2 linked regions of the Nordella sp. HKS 07 genome follow. The protein of the gene in region 2 interacts with the protein of the main gene of each other region in a pairwise test. Links are inferred from orthologs where the notes say so. Each region holds a gene or a part of one and is shown on either strand. Other genes may lie near its edges.

Evidence for each region.
Region 1: the proteins of G5V57_RS12465 (region 2) and G5V57_RS33705 interact in binary tests that used the Escherichia coli proteins (3 or more experiments, as listed by UniProt). The link is inferred for Nordella sp. HKS 07 from one-to-one orthologs.

What each region holds. Positions count from the first base shown.
Region 1 is NZ_CP049258.1:7,140,305-7,150,471, forward strand. What follows is about bases 3,538-6,762. They hold G5V57_RS33705 (sensor histidine kinase KdpD), read right to left. Parts: upstream 6,399-6,762; coding sequence 3,738-6,398; downstream 3,538-3,737. Other genes in these bases: G5V57_RS33700 (hypothetical protein), read left to right, coding at 3,538-3,741; kdpC (potassium-transporting ATPase subunit KdpC), read right to left, coding at 6,414-6,762. In the rest of the region: G5V57_RS33695 (TonB-dependent receptor), read left to right, coding at 1-1,103; more of G5V57_RS33700, read left to right, coding at 1,525-3,537; more of kdpC, read right to left, coding at 6,763-6,983; potassium-transporting ATPase subunit KdpB, read right to left, coding at 6,995-9,049; potassium-transporting ATPase subunit KdpA, read right to left, coding at 9,076-10,167. UniProt on the Escherichia coli protein: Member of the two-component regulatory system KdpD/KdpE involved in the regulation of the kdp operon. KdpD may function as a membrane-associated protein kinase that phosphorylates KdpE in response to environmental signals.
Region 2 is NZ_CP049258.1:2,644,343-2,654,079, forward strand. The notes cover bases 2,808-5,602. They hold G5V57_RS12465 (response regulator), read right to left. Parts: upstream 4,657-5,602; coding sequence 3,958-4,656; downstream 2,808-3,957. Other genes in these bases: G5V57_RS12460 (gamma-glutamyltransferase family protein), read right to left, coding at 2,808-3,796; G5V57_RS12470 (acetamidase/formamidase family protein), read right to left, coding at 4,866-5,602. Outside these bases: G5V57_RS12450 (2-dehydropantoate 2-reductase), read right to left, coding at 1-702; G5V57_RS12455 (acyl--CoA ligase), read right to left, coding at 702-2,219; more of G5V57_RS12460, read right to left, coding at 2,222-2,807; more of G5V57_RS12470, read right to left, coding at 5,603-5,855; G5V57_RS12475 (SDR family NAD(P)-dependent oxidoreductase), read right to left, coding at 5,970-6,734; G5V57_RS12480 (mandelate racemase/muconate lactonizing enzyme family protein), read right to left, coding at 6,737-7,858; G5V57_RS12485 (amino acid ABC transporter ATP-binding protein), read right to left, coding at 7,873-8,631; G5V57_RS12490 (amino acid ABC transporter permease), read right to left, coding at 8,628-9,287; G5V57_RS12495 (amino acid ABC transporter permease), read right to left, coding at 9,284-9,737. UniProt on the Escherichia coli protein: Member of the two-component regulatory system KdpD/KdpE involved in the regulation of the kdp operon.

The sequences.
Region 1 (10,167 bases), 4.5 Mb from region 2 along the record:
CGCGTGCGAAGAACTATGGCGGTGATGCTGCCAATCTGTCGAGCTTCGATACGCCGCTTGGCCTTCTGAGCATGAGCATCGGCACGGAGTTCGTTCTCGAGCAGGCGCGCGAGGACGATCCCGCTACATCCGGCTTTTTCGGTGTCAATCCGAGTGGCGACCGCCTGCTGCTGAGCGCCTTCAATCAGTCGAAGCTCGATGTCACCGACTGGCTCACTGTGGCGGGCGGCCTGCGCTATGATTATTACGAATCCGAGGGCAAGGAGGACCTTGCCGATACTCTGGACAAGAACGGCAGCCGCATCAATCCGTCGGGGAGCCTCACGGTCGAGCCCTTCGAAGGTTTTCAGCTTTTCGGCGCCTATTTCGAGGGCTGGCGTCCGCCGAGCCTGCGTGAGACGGCATCGCGCCAGACGGACTATCTCGTGCCAAATCCCGAACTCGATCCAGAATTATCGCGCAATTTCGAGTTCGGCCTTAATGCATTGCGCGACGACATCTTCTTCGACGGCGACAAGTTCCGCTTCAAGGCGGTGCGCTTCGACAATACCTATGACGACTACATCATTCGCAAGCGCCGCCCCTCGGACGGTCTCTATAGCTGGGACAATATCGACAAGGCGGAGTTCAGAGGCTACGAATTCTCTGCCGCCTACGATGCGGGCTACGCCTTCCTCGAAGGTACTTTCACCAAATACGATCATATCAGCTATTGCGACGAGGTCCCGGCCAACCGGCCGCGTTGCGACTTCGGTGTCGCCGGCACTGACTACGGCCTGATGGCGATTCCGCCAAAATATTCAGGCAGCGTCACTGCCGGCGTGCGTCTCTTCGAGGAGGCGCTGACCTTTGGCGGCCGCGCCTATTTCTTCGGCCAGCGCTATGGCGGTTACAAAACCGTCGCCGGCGCCGTCAATTCGCCGATCTACTATGACGCGAAGACCGTCTACGATCTCTTCGGCAGTTACAAGGTCGATGAGACCTTCACCGTCGATATCGCCGTCGAGAATGTAGGTGATGAATATTACCTCGATCCTCTGTCGACAGGCCTCGTCCCCTCGCCCGGCCGAACCGTCAGGATGGGACTGACGGCGACGTTTTAGCCAGGTGAATTTGATCTCTCCGACCATTCCCTTCTCCCGCTTGCTTGTGGGAGAAGGTGGCCGAAGGCCGGATGAGGGTGTCGTCGGAACACAGCCCTCAACCACGGCGACGACAGACCCCTGTGGGATAGCGTACTTACTTTCAGTTGAATCCGGATATGGACAATCGCGTTGGAGGCGAGTAACTTAATGTCGTCCGGCCTTGATCGGACGCCTTTGCATACTCCCCACTCGTGATTGACTGACATAGGTCTTTTTGAGGGCGATCGGTTCGATCGTCCTTTCCCATTCCATCCGGTTTCGGATGCGCGTGACAAACTGCTTTGTAAGGAAGAATACCCTGCGGAGCAGCGAAAAGGAGACCGCCCGAGCCGGATTCCAGGCAGCAGCCAGTTTAGTCTGACAAGATCAGGAGGAGTGAATGCCGCCCCTGTCCGACCAGCCTATCGACACCAGCCGCCCGATCTGCCGCAACCTTGAGGCCCAGAGGAAACGGTATGCCGAAGATCATGCCCGCTGGCTTCGTCGCCTGCGTGAGACAAGAGATCCCGATGAGCGCGATCGCATCATGGAGACGCTCGAAAGGCTCGAATACCAGATCCAGGATGTCGAGTACCAGTTGACCGAGGCTGGATGCTACTTGCCTGAGGAGGTTCCGCACTCTGTCACGATCAAGATCGAGGGAATGGAGGTGACGCAGGCGATCCAGTTTTACAGGCAGCTCGGTTCTGGCGGCACTCCGAACAGCGTGCCCCTCGTCGCCAACAAGGCGACCCTGTGCCGGGTATACGTCCAGAACGGCTACCATCAGGACCTGCGGTTCACAGGCCGCATCCTCGTGATGGCATGGAACAACAACACGTTGAAATATGACATTCTCCGTCGCGAGCTGACGCCCCGCAACGAGCGCTCCTTGATCGTGCTCCCGGCGACGGCGACGTCGGATCGGCGCCGCCTCGCCAATACACTCAATTTCGTCCTCGACGCGAGCCATTGCAACGAACGGCTGCAGCTGGACGCCGAGGTCTGGGTCGAGGGGCATCGCGGTGACCCGAGCTACACCGGCAAGGGCGGCTGTGAACTCCTCTTCAACACACGGGAGCGGCCGGTTATCCATTGCTACCGCTACAGCCTGACGGGATTCTCGCCAACCATAGCTGAGCCAACGGACGCCGCCTGCCGCACCACCATGGAGCTCGCGCCACGCATCCTGCCCATCGAGGGTCTCACCATCAGGGATCGGGGTGTCAGGACCTTCGGGGGCGCTTTGGACACCAACAACAAATATGATCAGATGCGTATCGAGGTCCAGGGGTTGCGCGATGGGACGACGCCCACGCCTCTGGACCACGAGATCTTTGTCGCAATGGTGCCTGCGCACACCCAGGCATCAGGAGTGACGGCAGCGGGCGCTGCACTGAGCAACAGCTTCTGGTGCCTGGCGGACCGCGAGGACACATTCGCCCATGAGCTTGCTCACCTGATCATTCCCGGAGACGACCATGTGCTCGATGCCGCCTGCACGACGCCGGAGAATGTGGACACGAATTATCCAGACTATCCGAACACCACGCGCCCGTCCGGCATCGGCGAGTTCGGCGTCGATCTCGGAACATCTCCGATGGAGATCTTCGGGCCTGACACCTCCGACCTGATGAGTTATTGCAGACCGCGATGGATCTCGCCCTACAACTACGCCCGGGCATTCTCCTCACCCATGCTCAATCCGTACGACCGTCTCCTGGTCCGCGCCGGCGAAGCACAGAAGCTACTCGTCCGCTTCACGGTCGAACGCGAGGGGACGGCCACGCTGCTGTGGGCGTTTCACCTCCCGGGCGAGGCGCCGCGTCGCGTTGACAAATACGAGACCCCGCTTTCATTGCAGCTGTATCGCGCCGACGGCGACCTGCTTGTCGCCCGGCGTTGTCACCCCGCCTCTGACGCGTCCATACTCGACCCCTACGCCGATTTCCTCGAGACACTGCCCTGGACCGATGACGTGACCCGCATCGTCCTCACGCGGAACGGCGAGGTCATCGCGAGCTGGGATGTAGCCGAGGTTCCGTCTGAGCCCATCGCGCGAGATCTCTCCGCCACGCCCGTCGTCCGGCGGGATGTCGAATCCGGCCTTCGCATCAGCTGGAAACGAGCACGGCGGCGGTCCGAGACCCATCAGATGCTGCGCTACTCACCTGATGGCGGCGCGACCTGGATACCCTACGCCATCGACATCGAAGGCGACGAGGTTGAAATCCCGCTCGACCTGCTGCGTGGGGCAGGCGACCTCAGGTTCCAGCTGGCGACATCCACGGGCATCCGCACCACCTTCATTGAGACGTCGGTGCCGCGGCTCGGCAGCGAGGCCGTCCGCGTCGTGGAGATCCTGGCGCCCGCTGCCGATGCGGTTCTATCGACGCGTCAGCCGGTCCGGCTGATCGGCAGGACCGAAATGTGGCTCGATGGCCGCAGTGACGATCCCCACGCCTACTGGACGTCGAACCGCGACGGGTTCCTGGCCGACGGGTTGCAGGCCGAGATTGACGGGCTGTCACGGGGACGGCACGTCCTGCGTCTCGTCGTCGATGACGGGACATCGGAAACTTCTGATCGGGTGATCGTCAGCGTCGGGGACGATTAGACCGTCTGGCGCGGCACCGGCAGTCGGATCGTGATGCGCGTGCCGCGGCCGTCGGCAATCGGGCTTGCTGCCGTGATGCTGCCGCCCAGCGCCGACACGATGCCGCGGCAGATGGCGAGGCCGAGGCCCACGCCGGCACTGCGCCCGTCGCCCTGTTTGGCGCGGTAGAACTTGTCGAAGACACGCTCGAGATCGTCAGGCGGAATGCCCTGCCCTTCATCGCTCACCTCGATCAGGATCTCACCGAGGCGCGCCGCGGCACCGACCTTGGTGGGACTGCCCGCGGGTGAATATTTATGCGCATTGTCGAGCAGATTGAACACCACCTGCTCCAGCAGGCCGCTGTCGCCATGGACGAGCGGCAGCCCGGCCGCGATCGCGAGCTCGATCCGCCGCTCGGGCCAGGTCGAGCGGGCACGCGTGACCGCCGCCCGGATGACGTCGGCGAGATCGACCCAGTCGCGCCCGATCTCGAGATTGGGGGCCTCGAGGCGCGTCATGTCGAGGAGATTGGTGACGAATTGCGACATGCGCCGCGTCTCCTCCTCGATCGCCGAGAGAAGCTCGCTCTGGCTCTCCTTCGGCATCTGGCCGCCGAGGCTTCTGAGGCTCGTCACCGCGCCCAGGATCGTGGCGAGCGGCGTGCGCAGGTCGTGCGAGATGGAGGAGAGCAGCGCCGAACGCAGACGTTCGCTTTCGGCCATGGCCTCGGCCTTGGCCGCGTCCACCGCCAGTAATGTGCGCTCGATCGCCACCGTTGTCTGGTCGATCAGCGCCTCGATCACGCGTTGATCCTCACCCGAGACATCGCGCGCGCCGGGCCTGAGGCCGATTACACCGACGATGCCGCGCGGCGTCGCGAGCGGACGGAAGGTGAAATGCGCGTTGGGCAAGGTCGTGGTGCCGAGCCCCGCCGCCTCGCGATGGTTGAGCGCCCAGCGCGCCGCCGTCCATTCGCCGGGGCCCATGATGTCTTCCGGCGGAAAGGCCGCCTTGATCTCGAGCTCGCCATTCTCCCCCAGAAGCACGATGCTCTCGCCCTTGATGGCCGACGCCGTCTGCGAGGCGACCGCCCAGAGCACATCGTCGAGCGCTGCCGTGCCCGAGAGCTTGCGCGAGAAGTCGAACAGCATCTGCGTCTGGAATATGCGCCGGCCGGCCGCAACCGATTGTTCGCGCACGCGTCCCGACAGGCTGCCGGTAATGACCGCGACCAGCAGGAACACGGTGAGCGCCAGAAGCTCATGCGGGCTTGCCACGGTCAGCGTGTGGAGCGGCGCGATGAAGAAGAAATTATAGGCGAGAAACGAAAGCAGTGCCGCCACGATGGCGCTGCTAGTGCCGAAACGGTTGGCGCACAGCAGCACCGCGGCGAGGAAGAACATCGAGATGGCCGGCGCCTGCAACCATTGGATCGCAAAAAGGCCGAGGCCCGTGGCGATCGCCACCGCGACGAAGGCGCCGATATAGGCGCTTGCCGCCATCACCGGACGCGGCCATTGGAAAGATGGCGCCTTGCCCTTGGGCGGCGTCACGATATGGACGGCTATGCCTTCCGCCTGGCGCGTGATCTCGTCCGACAGCGAACGGCCGATGAAGCGCTTGAACCAGGAGGCGCGCGAGCGCCCGAGCACGATCTGGGTGATGTTCTCGCGTCTCGCATAGCGCAGGACTTCAGTGGGCAGATCGCGTGCCGAAAGCCTGGAGATGTCGGCGCCGAGGCGTTGCGCGAGTTTCAGCGCCTCCTCGACCCGCTTCAGCGCCTCCGGATCGCGCCCATCGCGCCCGATTCGATCGAGATGCGCCGCCACCCAGCCGGCATTGAGTCCCTTGGCGAGCCTCCCCGCCACGCGCACCACCGCCTGCGACTGCGCATCCGGCCCGACGCAGACCAGGATGCGCTCTGCCGTCGGCCACGGCCCTTCGATGGCGTTCTGGCGCAGAAAGTCGACCATCTCGTCATCGACGCGGTCGGCGGTGCGCCTGAGCGCCAGTTCGCGCAAGGCGGTGAGATTGCCCGGCTTGAAGAAATTGTCGGCGGCGCGCCTGGCATTGTCCGGCAGATAGACCTTGCCGTCCCTCAGTCTTTCCAGAAGCTCGTCCGGCGTGACGTCGACCACCACGACGTCATCCGCCCTCTCGATCACCGTGTCGGGCACCACTTCGCGGATGGTGATGCCAGTGATGCCGGCGACGACGTCGGACAGGCTTTCGACATGCTGGATGTTGAGCGCCGTCCAGACGTCGATGCCGGCAGTGAGCAGTTCCTCGACATCCTGAAAACGCTTCGGATGCCGGCTATCCGGCGCGTTCGTATGCGCGAGCTCGTCGACGATGATGAGGTCGGGCCTGCGCGCCAGCGCCGCATCGACGTCGAATTCCATCAGCGTCCGGCCCTTATAGGCGACCGGCCGGCGCGGCAGCACTTCGAGGCCCTCAAGCAAGGCCGCCGTGTCGCTACGCCCATGCGTTTCGACGAGGCCGACCATAACGTCGCGGCCTTCCGCCTTGAGCCGCCGGGCACCCGACAGCATCGCATAGGTCTTGCCTACGCCAGGGGATGCCCCCAGAAACACCTTGAGCTTGCCGCGCGCTTCACGCCCGGCAAGCTTCAGGAGGGCGTCCGGTGACGGACGAAGGTGAGGACTTTGGACCATGCGCCTCTCTATGTTCTATCCGGCCCCCAGCGCGTCAAGAGCGATGTTGAGGGAAAGCACGCTGACGCGCGGCTCGCCGAATATGCCAAGCACCGGCCTGTAGATGTGGCTCTCGACCAGCCCTCTCACGCGCTCCTCGGCAAGGTTGCGCGCTTTGGCGACTCGCCCCACTTGCTGCAGCGCATAGGCGGGCGAGATTTGGGGGTCGAGCCCGCTCGCCGAAGCTGTGGCGGCATCTGGCGGCAGGCTCTGGACGCCATCAGCGGCCTTGATGCGCTCGGCATCCGCCGCGATCCGCTCGATGAGCTTCTTCGATGTCGGCCCCAGATTGGCGCCCGAGGATGCCGAAGCGTCATAGCCGGAACCGGCGGCCGAGATGCGCGGCCAGAAATAGCGATTGTCGGCGAAGGTCTGGCCTAAGAGAGCCGAGCCCCTCACCTTGCCGTCGAGGACGACCAGGCTGCCATTGGCCTTGCCCGGGAATAGCGCTTGCGCCACCCCCGTCATCGCCAGGGGATAGGCGATGCCGGTGATGAGCATGAGAAGAGCGAAGAGGAACAGCGCCGGGCGCAATTGTGAGAACATGGAAACCTCCTTCAGGCGAGTTGAAGCGCCGAAACAATGATGTCGATGGCCTTGATGCCGATGAAGGGCACCACCAGTCCGCCGAAGCCGTAGATGAGCAGGTTGCGGCGCAGGAGCTCGCCCGCGCCGACGGCGCGATAGGCGATGCCTTTCAGCGCCAGCGGGATCAGCGCGATAATGATCAGCGCGTTGAAGATGACCGCCGACAGGATGGCGCTTTCGGGCGAGGAAAGCCCCATGATATTGAGCGCGCCGAGCTCCGGATAGGTCGCCACGAACAGCGCCGGGATGATGGCGAAATACTTCGCCACGTCATTGGCGATCGAGAAGGTGGTGAGTGAGCCCCGTGTCATCAGGAGCTGCTTGCCGATTTCCACGATCTCGATGAGCTTGGTGGGATTGGAGTCGAGATCGACCATATTGCCGGCCTCGCGCGCGGCCTGGGTGCCCGACTGCATGGCCACACCGACATCGGCCTGCGCCAGAGCGGGCGCGTCATTGGTGCCATCGCCGCACATGGCGATGAGCCGGCCCTTGGCCTGCTCGGCGCGGATATAAGCGAGCTTGTCCTCTGGCGTGGCTTCCGCAATGAAATCGTCGACTCCCGCTTCGGACGCGATGGCCGCGGCGGTCACCGGATTGTCGCCGGTCACCATCACCGTCTTGATGCCCATATTGCGCAGCGCGTTGAAGCGCTCCTTGATGTCGGACTTGACCACGTCCTTGAGCTGAATGACGCCGAGGAGGCGTCCGTTCTCGGCCACCGCCAGTGGCGTGCCGCCGGTACGTGAGATGCGGTCTACCGCTTCACGGAAGGCGGCCGGCGCAGCGCTCGCCGCCACGTTGACATGCTTGAGGATGGCATCGACGGCGCCCTTGCGGATGACACGGTCGCCGAGATCGACGCCCGACAGCCGAGTCAGCGCCGAGAACGGCACCGTCACCGCCTTTTTGCCCTTGAGATCGGGCTCGGCGACATGGTGATTGCCCTTGGCCAGCGCGAGGATGGAGCGGCCCTCCGGCGTCTCGTCCGACAGCGAGGCGAGGAGCGCGGTCTCGGCGAGCGCCTGCTCTGAAGTGCCCGGTACCGGCAGGAACGCCGTCGCCAGGCGGTTGCCGAAGGTGATCGTGCCGGTCTTGTCGAGGAGCAGCGTGTCGACATCGCCCGCCGCTTCCACCGCGCGGCCCGAGGTCGCGATCACATTGAAGCGGATGAGCCGGTCCATGCCGGCGATGCCGATGGCCGAGAGCAGCCCGCCGATCGTCGTCGGGATGAGGGTGACGAGCAGCGCGGCCAGCACGGTGACCGAGAGAATGGTCGCCGAATAGCCGGCAATGCCCCACAGCGACACGACGACGAACAGGAAGATGAGCGTCATGCCGGAGAGCAGGATCGACAGCGCCAGCTCATTCGGCGTCTTCTGGCGTTCGGCGCCTTCGACCAGCGCGATCATGCGGTCGAGGAAGCTGTGGCCGGGGGCCGCGGTCACTTTCACCTTGATCCAGTCGGAGAGCACCGTCGTGCCGCCGGTGACGGCAGAGCGGTCGCCACCCGATTCGCGGATCACGGGAGCGGATTCGCCGGTAATCGCCGATTCATTGACGGACGCGATGCCCTCGATGATCTCGCCATCGGCCGGGATGACCTCGCCCGCCTCGACGATCACGATATCGCCTTCGCTGAGCTCGAGGGCCGAGATCTTCTCGTAGAGGTCTTTGCGCGCGTCCGGCTGGAGGAGCCGGCGCGCGACCGTGTCGCTGCGGGTGCGCCGCAGCGCATCGGCCTGCGCCTTGCCTCTGCCTTCCGCCACCGCTTCGGCGAAATTGGCGAACAGCACGGTGAACCACAGCCAGGCGGCGATCTGGCCGGAGAACATCGCGGTCCCGGTGCCAGCGAACAGATCGCGCAGCCACATCGCCGTCACCAGCAGGGCGACGACGGCGGTGACGAAGATCACCGGATTGCGCGACAGGGTTTTCGGCCTGAACTTGACGAAGGCCTGCTTCATCGCCTCGCGCGTGATCTTGCTGTCGAAGAGCGAGGGATTGACGTGTTTGGTGGACATCGAAGTGACTCCGATTAGCGCAACAACTAGAAGGTCTTGCCGGCAAGCATGGCGAAATGCTCGACGATGGGGCCCAAGGCGAGGGCCGGGAAATATTGCAGGCCGCCGAGGATCAGGATCACGCCGATCAGCAGCCCCACGAAGAGCGGCCCATGGGTGGGGAAACTGCCCTGCGTCTGCGGGATCTTTTTCTTGGCGGCGAGCGCGCCCGCGATCGCCATCACCGGAATGACATAGGCGAAGCGGCCCATGGCCATGGCGATGCCGAGCGTCGTGTTGAACCACGGCGTGTTGGCGTTGAGACCGGCGAAGGCCGAGCCGTTGTTGCCGGTGGCCGAGGAGAAGGCGTAGAGGATCTCGGAGAGACCGTGCGGGCCGCTATTGGCGAGGCTCGACAGCGCCACCGGCAGCATCGCCGAAATGGCGGTGAAGCCCAGGATGACGAGCGGCAGGACGAGGATGGCGAGTACCGCCAGCTTCATCTCCTTGGCCTCGATCTTTTTGCCGAGATAGTCCGGCGTGCGGCCGACCATCAGACCGGCGATGAAGACGCCGAGCAGCGCCATCACGATCATGCCATAGAGGCCGGAGCCGACGCCGCCCGGCAGGATCTCGCCGAGCTGCATCAGAAACATCGGGACAAGGCCGCCGAGCGGCGTGAGCGAGGCGTGCATGGCATTGACCGCGCCGCAGGAGAGGCCGGTCGTGACGGCGGCGAAGAGCACCGACATGGCGAGCCCGAAGCGCACTTCCTTGCCTTCATAATTGGCGGGGCTGTCGATGCCGAGCTGGCTCAGAAGTGGATTACCGCTCGCCTCCGACCAATAGATGGCGGCGGCGCCGGCTGCGAGCATCACCATCATCACGATGAGAAGCGCCCTGCCCTGGCGCATGTCGCCCACCATGCGGCCGAACATGATCGGCATGGCGGCCGAGACGACCAGCATGGCGAAGATCGAGAGGTAATTGGCCCACTGATTTGGGTTCTCGAAAGGATGCGCGGAATTGGCGTTGAAGAAGCCGCCGCCATTGGTGCCGAGCTGCTTGATGGCCTCCTGGCTCGCGACCGGGCCCAGCGCGATCACCTGCTTGGCCCCTTCGAGCGTGGTCGCCTCGAC
Region 2 (9,737 bases):
GGCGCGCACCGCCTCATCGGCGCAGATCTGCTCGAGCGTCGCCCCGGTCAAGGCCGAGATCGGATTGAAGGAGAGATTGCCCCACAGCTTGACCCAGATCTCGCTGCGGATCTGCGGCCTGACCGGCGCGCGAATCCCGCACGCGACCAGGATCTCGGCCAGCCGCGACACGCGTTCCGTCTTCTCGCCCGACGGCTCGCCGAGCGGCAGGCGGTCGCCCTCGACATGGCGGATGATGCCGGGCGCCTCGATCTCGGCGGCGGGATGCACCACACAGCCGATGGCGCGCTCAGGCCCGATCATGTCCCAGATGCACCCGCCCGGATCGACCGCCTCGATGCGCTGGTTTTCGTAAGCGCCGCTCTGTTTGTAGAAATACCACCACGGCACGCCATTCTGCCCGGTGACGACAGCGGTGTCGGGCCCGATGAGCGGCTTCAAGCTGTCGAGAATGCCGGGAATGGAATGGGCCTTCAGCGCCAGAAAGACGTAATCCTGCGGACCCAGCTCCTTCGCGTCGCTGGTGGCAGCGACCTTGACCGTCGTCTCGGTCTCCGCCTCCCGCAGTATCAGGCCGTTCTTGCGCATCGCCTCGAGATGCGGCCCGCGCGCGATGAGGCTCACTTCCGCATCGCCTTTGAGCGCGAGTTTCGCGCCGACGAGCCCGCCGATGGCGCCCGCCCCGAAGATGCAGATCTTCATCAGCCGAGACCCAGCTTGGCGGCGAGGCCGATGCGCTGCAATTTGCCGGTGGCGCCTTTCGGGATTTCCTCGAGGAAGACGAGCTTGCGCGGCACCTTGAAATCGGCGAGGCGGCCGGACGCGAAGTCGCGGATCTCGCGCTCGCTCGCCTGATGGCCGTCGCGCAGCACGATCGCCGCCGCCACTTCTTCGCCGAGCTTGTCATGCGGCATGGCGAAGGTGACGACCTGCTGCACCGCCGGATGGTCCATGAGCACTTCATCGACCTCGCGCGGGGAAATCTTCTCGCCGCCGCGATTGATGATCTCCTTGAGGCGGCCGGTGATGCGGACATAACCTTCCGCATCCATCGTGCCCTGATCGCCGGTATGGAACCAGCCATGCGCGAAGGCTTCCTCATTGGCTTTGGGGTTGCTCTCATAGCCCGCCGTGACATTGGCGCCGCGGATGACGATCTCGCCTGTCTCGTCGGCATTGAGGAGGCGGCCGTCCGCGCCCATGATCGCCACGTCGGGGCCGGCGGCGATGCCGACACTGCCGGGCTTGCGCGCCAGAGGCGGCAGCGGGTTCGACGCCATCTGATGCGCGGCCTCGGTCATGCCATAGGCTTCGATCACCGGGCAGGTGAAGGTCGCTTCGAGCTCGGCCATCACTTGTGGCGGCAGCGATGAGGAAGAGGAGCGCACGAAGCGCAAGCTCGCGCGCTTGATGCTTTCTTCGTTGCGCGCCGCCCGGCCGAGGATCGCCTGATGCATGGTCGGTACAGCCGTGTACCAGCTGGGCTTCGCCTCATCGAGCCAGGCGAAGAATTTGAGCGCGTTGAAGCCCGGCGTGCAGGTGATCGAGGCGCCGGCCGACAGCGAGGAGAGCACCGCCGCGATGAGCCCGTGGATATGGAACAGCGGCATGATGTTGAGGCCGCTGTCCTGGGACTTCAGCGCCAGCGTGCGGGCGATGTTGTGCGCCGAGGCCGCGACATTCTTCTGGCTGAGCGGAACGATCTTGGGCCTGGAGGTCGTGCCGGAAGTGTGGAGCACCAGGGCCACGTCGTCTGCCTGCGCCGGGCCATCCTGCTTGGGAGCGCCGACCGCCTGGCCTTCGATGGTGAAATCGCCAGCCGCCGCACCGTCCTGTACCTTAAGGCGCAGGATCGGCAGCTTGAGCTTCGCCGCCGCTTCCTCGGCTGCCGGGTTGCCGGCCTCGTCGAGCAGGAGAGCGCGCGCATTGAGGTCGCCCAGATAGAATTCGAATTCTTCCGCGCGATAAGCGGGGTTGAGCGGCGCGGTGGTGGCGCCCGCACCTACGCTCACGAAGGCGCTCGCCATTTCGGGGCCGTTCGACAGCACGATGGCGACCCGGTCATTGCGCCCGATGCCGAGCGCATTGAGGCGCTCGATCGTCCTGTGTAACAGGCTGCGCAAGGCTCCATGCGTGAGGCCCGGTCGTCCCGGCGCGCCGAGGGCCCGATCCCCATTCGCGCCGGTTTTCAGAAGTTCGATCAGAGTAGTCGCAGTCATTTTTACAACCCCACAGCGCAGCCGTCGCGGCGTCCTTCCGAGGCGGCGATCCAGCCATCCTCGCCAAGTCTACAGATGATTTGCGCGGCGCCAAAGTCGAGATATGTGCCGCCGGTGGTCGTATGGCCAAATGCCGCGAGTGCGGAGCGGGTCGCTTCCGGCCAGGCCGCTTCCAGCGACAGCTGGCCGTCCTCGAAGCGCCAGCGTGGCGCATCGATCACCGCTTGCGGATTCTGATTCCTGGCCAGCATGCGGCAGGCCACTTGCACATGTCCCTGCGGTTGCATTGAGCCGCCCATGACACCCAAAGCGGCGACCGTCTTGCCGTTCTTCGTGGCGAAGCCCGGAATAATGGTGTTGAGCGGACGTTTGCCGGGTCCGACGATATTGGGATGGTCCTTGTCGAGGACGAAACAGCAGCCGCGATTATGGAGCGCAATGCCGGTGCCCGGCACGACGACGCCTGAGCCGAAGCCGCGATAGTTGGATTGGATAAAGGAGACGGCCATGCCGTTGTGGTCGGCGGCGGCGAGATAGACTGTGCCGTGGGTCGATTGCCGGGCAGGTGCGGGCGCGCTGACGCGGTCACGCGTGACACGTGCCGCATGGGCGTCGAGTCTTGCCGGATCGAGAAGATCGGCGGATGTCAGCCGCATGGCTGAAGGATCGCCGACATGGGCGCGCACTTCCGCCATGCCGATCTTGGTCGCCTCGATTTGCAGATGCACGAACTCGGGACTGTCGGCGTCGAGACCGTCGATGTCGAGACGATCCAATATGCCGAGCGCGATCAGCGCCGAGATGCCCTGGCCGTTGGGGGGCAATTCATGGATGTCGTAGCCGGCGAAACCGACGCTGATCGGCGCCACCCAGTCGGGCGCGTGATCGGCGAGATCGGAGAGGCTTAGAGCCCCGCCTTGCGCCTTTGCTGCTGCCGCGATTTTCTGGGCGAGACTGCCGCGATAGAACTCCTCGCCCTTGCTGCGGGCGATGAGCTCGAGTGTATCGGTCTGGCCCGGGCAGCGGAACACTTCACCGGCCGTGGGCGCCCGGCCATGCGGCAGGAAGCTTTCGGCGAAGCCCGGCTGATCGCGCAGGCGCTCGACCTGATTCTGCCAGATCTGCGCGATGACCGGCGACACCAGGAAGCCCTCTTTCGCATAGCGGATTGCCGGCTCGAACAGGGCTTCGAAGGGAAGGCGGCCGAAGCGCTCATGCAGTGCCGCCCATCCAGCGACCCCGCCCGGAACGGTGACCGAATCCCAGCCCGTCACCGGCATCTTGTCGTGCCCGTCGAAGCGCTTGCGGTGCCAGGCCTTGGGCGCGCGGCCCGAGGCATTGAGGCCATAGAGCGCCTTGCCATCATGCACGATGGCGAAGGCATCGCCGCCGATCCCGTTCATGGTCGGCTCGACGACAGTGAGCGCGATCGCGGTGGCGAGCGCCGCATCGACCGCCGTGCCACCCTTGGCAAGCATAGTGAGGCCGGCTTGCGCCGCGAGCGGCTGCGTCGTCGCCACGCAATTGCGCGCCAGCACCGGCATGCGTGAAGACGCGTAAGGGAAGTTCCAGTCCATGGGGCCTCCTCACATCAGAGGGTTGCGCTGAGTTGCGGGATGAAGGCGTCGAAAGTGCGCCCGAGCCTTTGATACATATCATCGATCTCCTCGCCGGTGATGATCAAGGGCGGCGACAGCGCGATCGTATCGCCCGCACGATCAGCCCATGCTTCTGGGCCTCAGGCCGGCTCTTCCGTGTTGAGGCGGTAGCCGATGCCGGGCTCGGTCTGGATATAGCGCGGATTCGCCTGATCGTCCTCGAGCTTGCCGCGCAATTGCCCGATCAGCACGCGCAGATACTGCATGTCTTCGGCATGCGCCGGCCCCCAGACGGAGGTGAGGATCTGGCGATGGGTGAGGACGCGGCCGGCATTACGCAACAGCAGGGCCAGGAGGTCGAATTCCTTGGGCGTAAGCTTGAGCGGCGTACCATCCTTGCTGGCGCGATGAGCGGTCACGTCGAGGCTGATCCGCCCGTGGCTCAGCACCGGCTGAGTACTGCCGGACCGGTTGTGATGACGCAGCGCCGTGCGGATGCGCGCCAAAAGCTCGCCGATGCCGAAGGGCTTGTTCACATAGTCGTCGGCGCCGAGATCGAAGGCCTCGATCTTCTCTCCCTCGCGGTCGCGCGCCGAGACGACGATAATCGGAACGGCTGAGAAGGCGCGGGTCTGGCGGATCACGTCCTTGCCGTCGAGGTCGGGCAGCCCCAGATCGAGAAGCACGAGGTCGGGCGCGTTGGTGGCGATCATGCGGATCGCTTCGCCGCCGGTCATGGCGGCCGAAACCGAGAAGCCGCCGGCGGTCAAACCGAGCTTGAGGAAACGCTGGATCTGGGGCTCATCGTCGACGACGAGGATGCGAATATCGCTGGTCATGGCGCCATGATAGCACGGCCGGTTGACGGTCCAAGATTCTCCAGGACGACTCCAAATCACCCTCATGCTGAGGTGGCCGCGAAGCGGCCCTCGAAGCATCCCTCAGGATAGAGTGAATGCATTGAAGGACACCCTTCGAGGCTCCCCCGGCTCAAGGACCGGGGTCGCACCTCAGGGTGAGGGTTAGGATTGCTCTCGTCTAGTCTGGACTACCCGATATAGCTCTTCAGGATGGATGCCCCGAGCGTATATTTGGGATCGACCATGTTGCCGAGCCGCACCTTGCCGGCCTGGGTCAGCAGGAAATAGGCTTCATACTGGTCGAAGCCATAATCATCGACCATCCAGTGAATGAGCTCGCGATAGGCGATGCGCGCCGCATCCTCCATCGGCCGCGTGCTGCCGATCGCCATGATGAACTTCTCGTTCTCGAGCCTGGGCCAGGCGATCTTCCAGTTCTTGATGAGATCGACCTGCACGGTCGTGGTCGAAGGGATTTCGACCGCGACGCCGCACAATTCGCCATCGCCCTGGGTGCCGTGACAGTCGCCCAGATAGAGATAGGCGTCCTTGTGATGCACCGGGAAATAGACCACGGCCCCGGGGCAGACATCGGGCAGGTCCATATTGCCGCCCCAGTAGTCGGGTTGCAACGACGATACGGCCTCGATCTCTGGACTGACGCCGAGCGTGCCGATGAAGGGCTCGTAGGGCAGCGTGATCTTGCTGTTGAATTTGATTCCCGCCTCCGTCACTTCCATCTTCTTCACCCGTTCCGGCAATGGCGGGTTGAGGAGGGCGGTGTTGTTGGTGGCGACAAGGCCACCGAATTCCGGGATCAGCGCCGTGGTGCCGACCGGCTGCGGACCGCGCGGCTTGATGCTATGGATATGAACGCAGAGCACGTCGCCTTTCTCCGCCCCCTTGACCGAAATCGGTCCGCATTGCGGATTGAGGAAGGGCATGTGCAGAAGCTCGCTCGGCTTGTCCTTTTCCGACTTGATCGCGCCTTCGAAAGCATCCTGGGTTTCGGCGACGACGATGTCGCCGGGTTCGATCGAAAGCACCGGCTTGGCATAGGGCCCGTAGACATAGTGGTATTTGCCCTGTTTCTCGACGGTCAGTTCATGCGTCTTGCCGGCTTTGCCGCGCGCGACGCCCTTGCGCGCCATGTAGCTCGTCTCAAGCCAGTTGCCCATCTTCACCTCCCTGTTCGTTCCGTCAATTCGGCGGATCCCGATTGCGGGACTGTGCATCGGGTAACGCTGCCTTGTCGAGCGTCGCAACGAAGCGGCCCACGCTTTTCTCGCGCGTCAGCGGCTGGAATAGCCGCCGTCGATTGCAATCGCCTGACCCGTCATGAAGGCCGACAGATCCGACGCCAGGTAGACTGCGAGCTCGCCCATCTCCTCGAGCTTGCCGGCGCGCGGGATGGGATGCATCAGGCGCTTGGCCTGGATTGCCGCTTCCGGATCGGCCTCGGCCTTCGCCACTTCGAGCGACAGCGGCGTCTCGACATAGCCGGGACACATCGCATTCACCCGTACGTTGTGGGGCGCGAAGTCGAGCGCCATCGACTTCACCATGCCAATCACGCCGGCCTTGGCGCCGCAATAAGCCACACGCTCGGCGCGCCCGATGAGCCCGAAGGTCGATGAGATGATGATGACCGAGGCTTTGCCGGCGGCGAGGAGATGGGAAGCGGCATAGCGCACGCTTAAGAAAGCCGGCATCAGCGTATGATCCATGATGCGCTGGAATTCCTCGGGCTCCGTATCGAAGATCGATGTGCGGCCGGCCGCGCCGGCGCTCATCACCAGCGTGTCGAGACCGCCGAGAAATTCGTAAGCCGCGGCGGTGACGCGTCGCACGTCCTCCTTGCGGCTGGCATCGCCCGGAGCGCTGCCGGCTTTGCCGAAATTAGAGAGCTGCGCGACGGCCTCGTCGAGCACGTTCTTGCGGCGGCCGGACAGGAAGACGCTGGCGCCTTCCTGTGCCAGAGCCTGCGCGATGGCGAAGCCGATGCCGGTTCCCCCGCCATAGACGAGCGCTTTCTTGCCTTCGAGACGGCGTTCCATGATCAGCGGACCTCGAATTGCAGGATAGCGGCCTTTTCCACCGCCTTCCAGTCGATGCCGATACCGAGGCCTTCTCCCTTCGGCGCGTGGACATAGCCTTGTTTGTCGGTGCGGATGACGTCATGCGAGCCATATTCGAAGGCGGGATAGGGCACTGGCTGCTCGAAATAGGTACAATTCCTGTAGGCCAGCATCACATGGAGATTGGCCGCCTGGGTGAGCGTATAGCCCCAGCACTGGATCTCGACATCCATGCCCATCGCCTCGGCGAGCCCCATGATCTTGCGCAGCGGCGTGATGCCGCCGCAGATCGTGGCATCGACGCGCAAGGCACTCCACGCGCCGAGCTTCGCGGCCTGGGTCAGCATCTGCAGATCGGTCCAGGTATTGCCCGCAGCGATCACCGGCACCGTGCTCTGCCGCCTGATCTCGCGATAACCTTCGATATCGGTGTCGACGAGCGGCGCCTCGAACCAGCGGAAATCGAGCTCACTTAGATGGCGGGCGGCGCGCAGCGCCCCGTTGAGATCATAGCGCTGCTCGACATCGAGCATCAGGGCCAGGTCCTTGCCCTCGAAATGGGTCTTGACCGCCTCGCACATCGGCAGGTCGCGTTCGGGCACGCACCAGCAATGGAATTTCACCGCCTTGAAGCCCTCCGCATGGCGTTCCCCGACATAGTCGATATAGGCCTGGTCGTCGGCGAGCAGCGGCGTCGAGGCATAGGACAGGATCTTGTCGCGCGCCCCGCCGAGGAACTGATGCAGCGGCAATCGCGCGTGGCGCGCCGCCATGTCCCACAGGGCGATGTCGATGAGCGAATGCGCCTGCGGCACCATCGGCGTGCCGAGATTGCGCATCTGATGCCACAAGATCTCGCGCTCGCCGAAATGGCGGCCGATGACGTCGGGCAGCACATGGCGCAAGGTCTCGCCGACGGCGCGGTCGAAGCAATGCGGCGTAATCATCGCAGCGCCCGCAAAACCCTGAAGCCCGCTCGCCGCCGTTAGGTGCAGGATGATATTGGCCATATACTGGCCGGTCATGCCTTCCGCCCATGTATAGCGCTCCACATCGGGACCGACGACGAAGACTTCGGCTCTCTCGATTTTGTGTTCTTTCATGACGCTCTCTTCCGTTATCTGCTGCTTTCGCCGTGCCAGCCGAGATGGCTGAGGAAATCACGCGTGCGCGGGACGCGCGGCTGGGTGAAGATCTCATTCGGCGTGCCTTCCTCGATCACGCGTCCCTTGTCGAAGACGGCGACACGGTGGGCGACGCGGCGGGCGAAATCCATCTCATGGGTGACGACCAGCATGGTCATGCCTTCATCGGCGAGCGTCTTCATCACGCTCAGGACCTCGCCGATCGTCTCGGGGTCGAGCGCCGAAGTCGGTTCGTCGAACAGCATCAGCGCCGGCTCCATGGCAAGCGCGCGGGCAATGGCGACGCGCTGCTGCTGTCCGCCTGAGAGGGCGGAAGGATAGGATGTTTCCTTGTCGGCGAGGCCGACCTTGGCGAGAAGCCTGCGCGCCCGCGCTTGCGCCTCCGCCATGGCGAGCTTCAGCACCGTGGTCGGGCCGATGGTGATGTTGCGCAGGACGGTGAGATGTGGAAACAGCTCGAAATTCTGGAACACCATGCCCATGCGCTGGCGCACCAGCTTCACCGAGCTTTCCGTGCTCCGGACCTCATGGCCGTCGAAGGTGATGCGGCCTTCATCGATGGGATCGAGCGCATTGGCGCAGCGTAAGAGCGTCGATTTGCCGGAACCGGAAGGCCCGATGAGGCAGACGACCTCGCCGCGATGGAGCGTCAGGCTGACGCCGGCGAGGGCGGTCAGCGCGCCATAGCGCTTGACGACATTCTCGAAGAGGAGGATCGGAGCGGCAGTCATTCGGCGACCTTGAAACGGTGGTGGATCCAATCGACGAGCTTCGCTTGCGGATAACCCATCAGCCAGTAGAGGGCGGCCATGGCGGTAAGCACTTCGAGGATGCGATAGGTCTCGGCCCGGATCTGCAGTGCCACATAGGAAAGCTCCGACACCGCGATGATCGAGACGAGTGAGGTATCCTTGAACAGGGACACCCAGGTCGAGGCGAGCGCCGGGAGCACGCGCATCAGGGCCTGTGGCGCCACGATGCGGAAGAACACGTCGAGCCGGCTCATGCCCAGCGCCAGGCCGGCATTCCACTGGCCTTGCCTGATCGAGACGATGCCGGAGCGGAACGTCTCGGAGTTGAAGGCGGAGATATTGCAGACGAGGCCGACGATGGCGGTGGCGATCTGCGAGAGCTGGATGTCGAAATAGGCCGGCAGCACATAATAAACCCAGTAGATCTGCAATATGAGCGGTGTCGCGCGGAAGAATTCGACGAAGGCGGTGGCGGCCATCGCGAGGGGCTTGATCCCGGAGAGCCTGAGCAGCGCCAGCGCTAACCCGCCCGGAATGGCGAGCAGCATGGTGACGCAGGCGAGCCAGATCGTCATCCAGGCGCCATCGAGCAGTCGCGGCAGGCTCGACCAGACGATGTTCCAGTCGAAGTTCATGACGACCCCAGATGCGCCAGGCGCCGATAGAGCCGGTCGACGCCGCGCGCCACCGGATAGCAGAGGACGAAATAAGCGAGCATGGCGGCGGTGTAGAGCTCGAAGGGACGGAAGGTCTTGCCGGCGACGATCTGCGTCTGGCGCAGCAATTCAGGTACCGCGATGACGGAGGCGATGGCGCTGTCCTTGATGGCGATGACGAAGAGCGAGCCGAGCGCCGGCAGCATGCGGATGACCGCCTGCGGCAGGATGATGGTCTTGATCGCCTGGAAGCGGCTCATGCCGAGGGCGAGTGCGGCCTGCATCTGGTTGCGGCGTACCGAGGTGAGGCCGGCGCGGATCGTCTCCGACACATAGGCACCGAGATGCAGGCCGAGGCCCGCAATACCGGCGGTCACCGCATTGATCGACGAACCGATGAGCAGCGGGAAGGCGAAGAACGTCCATACG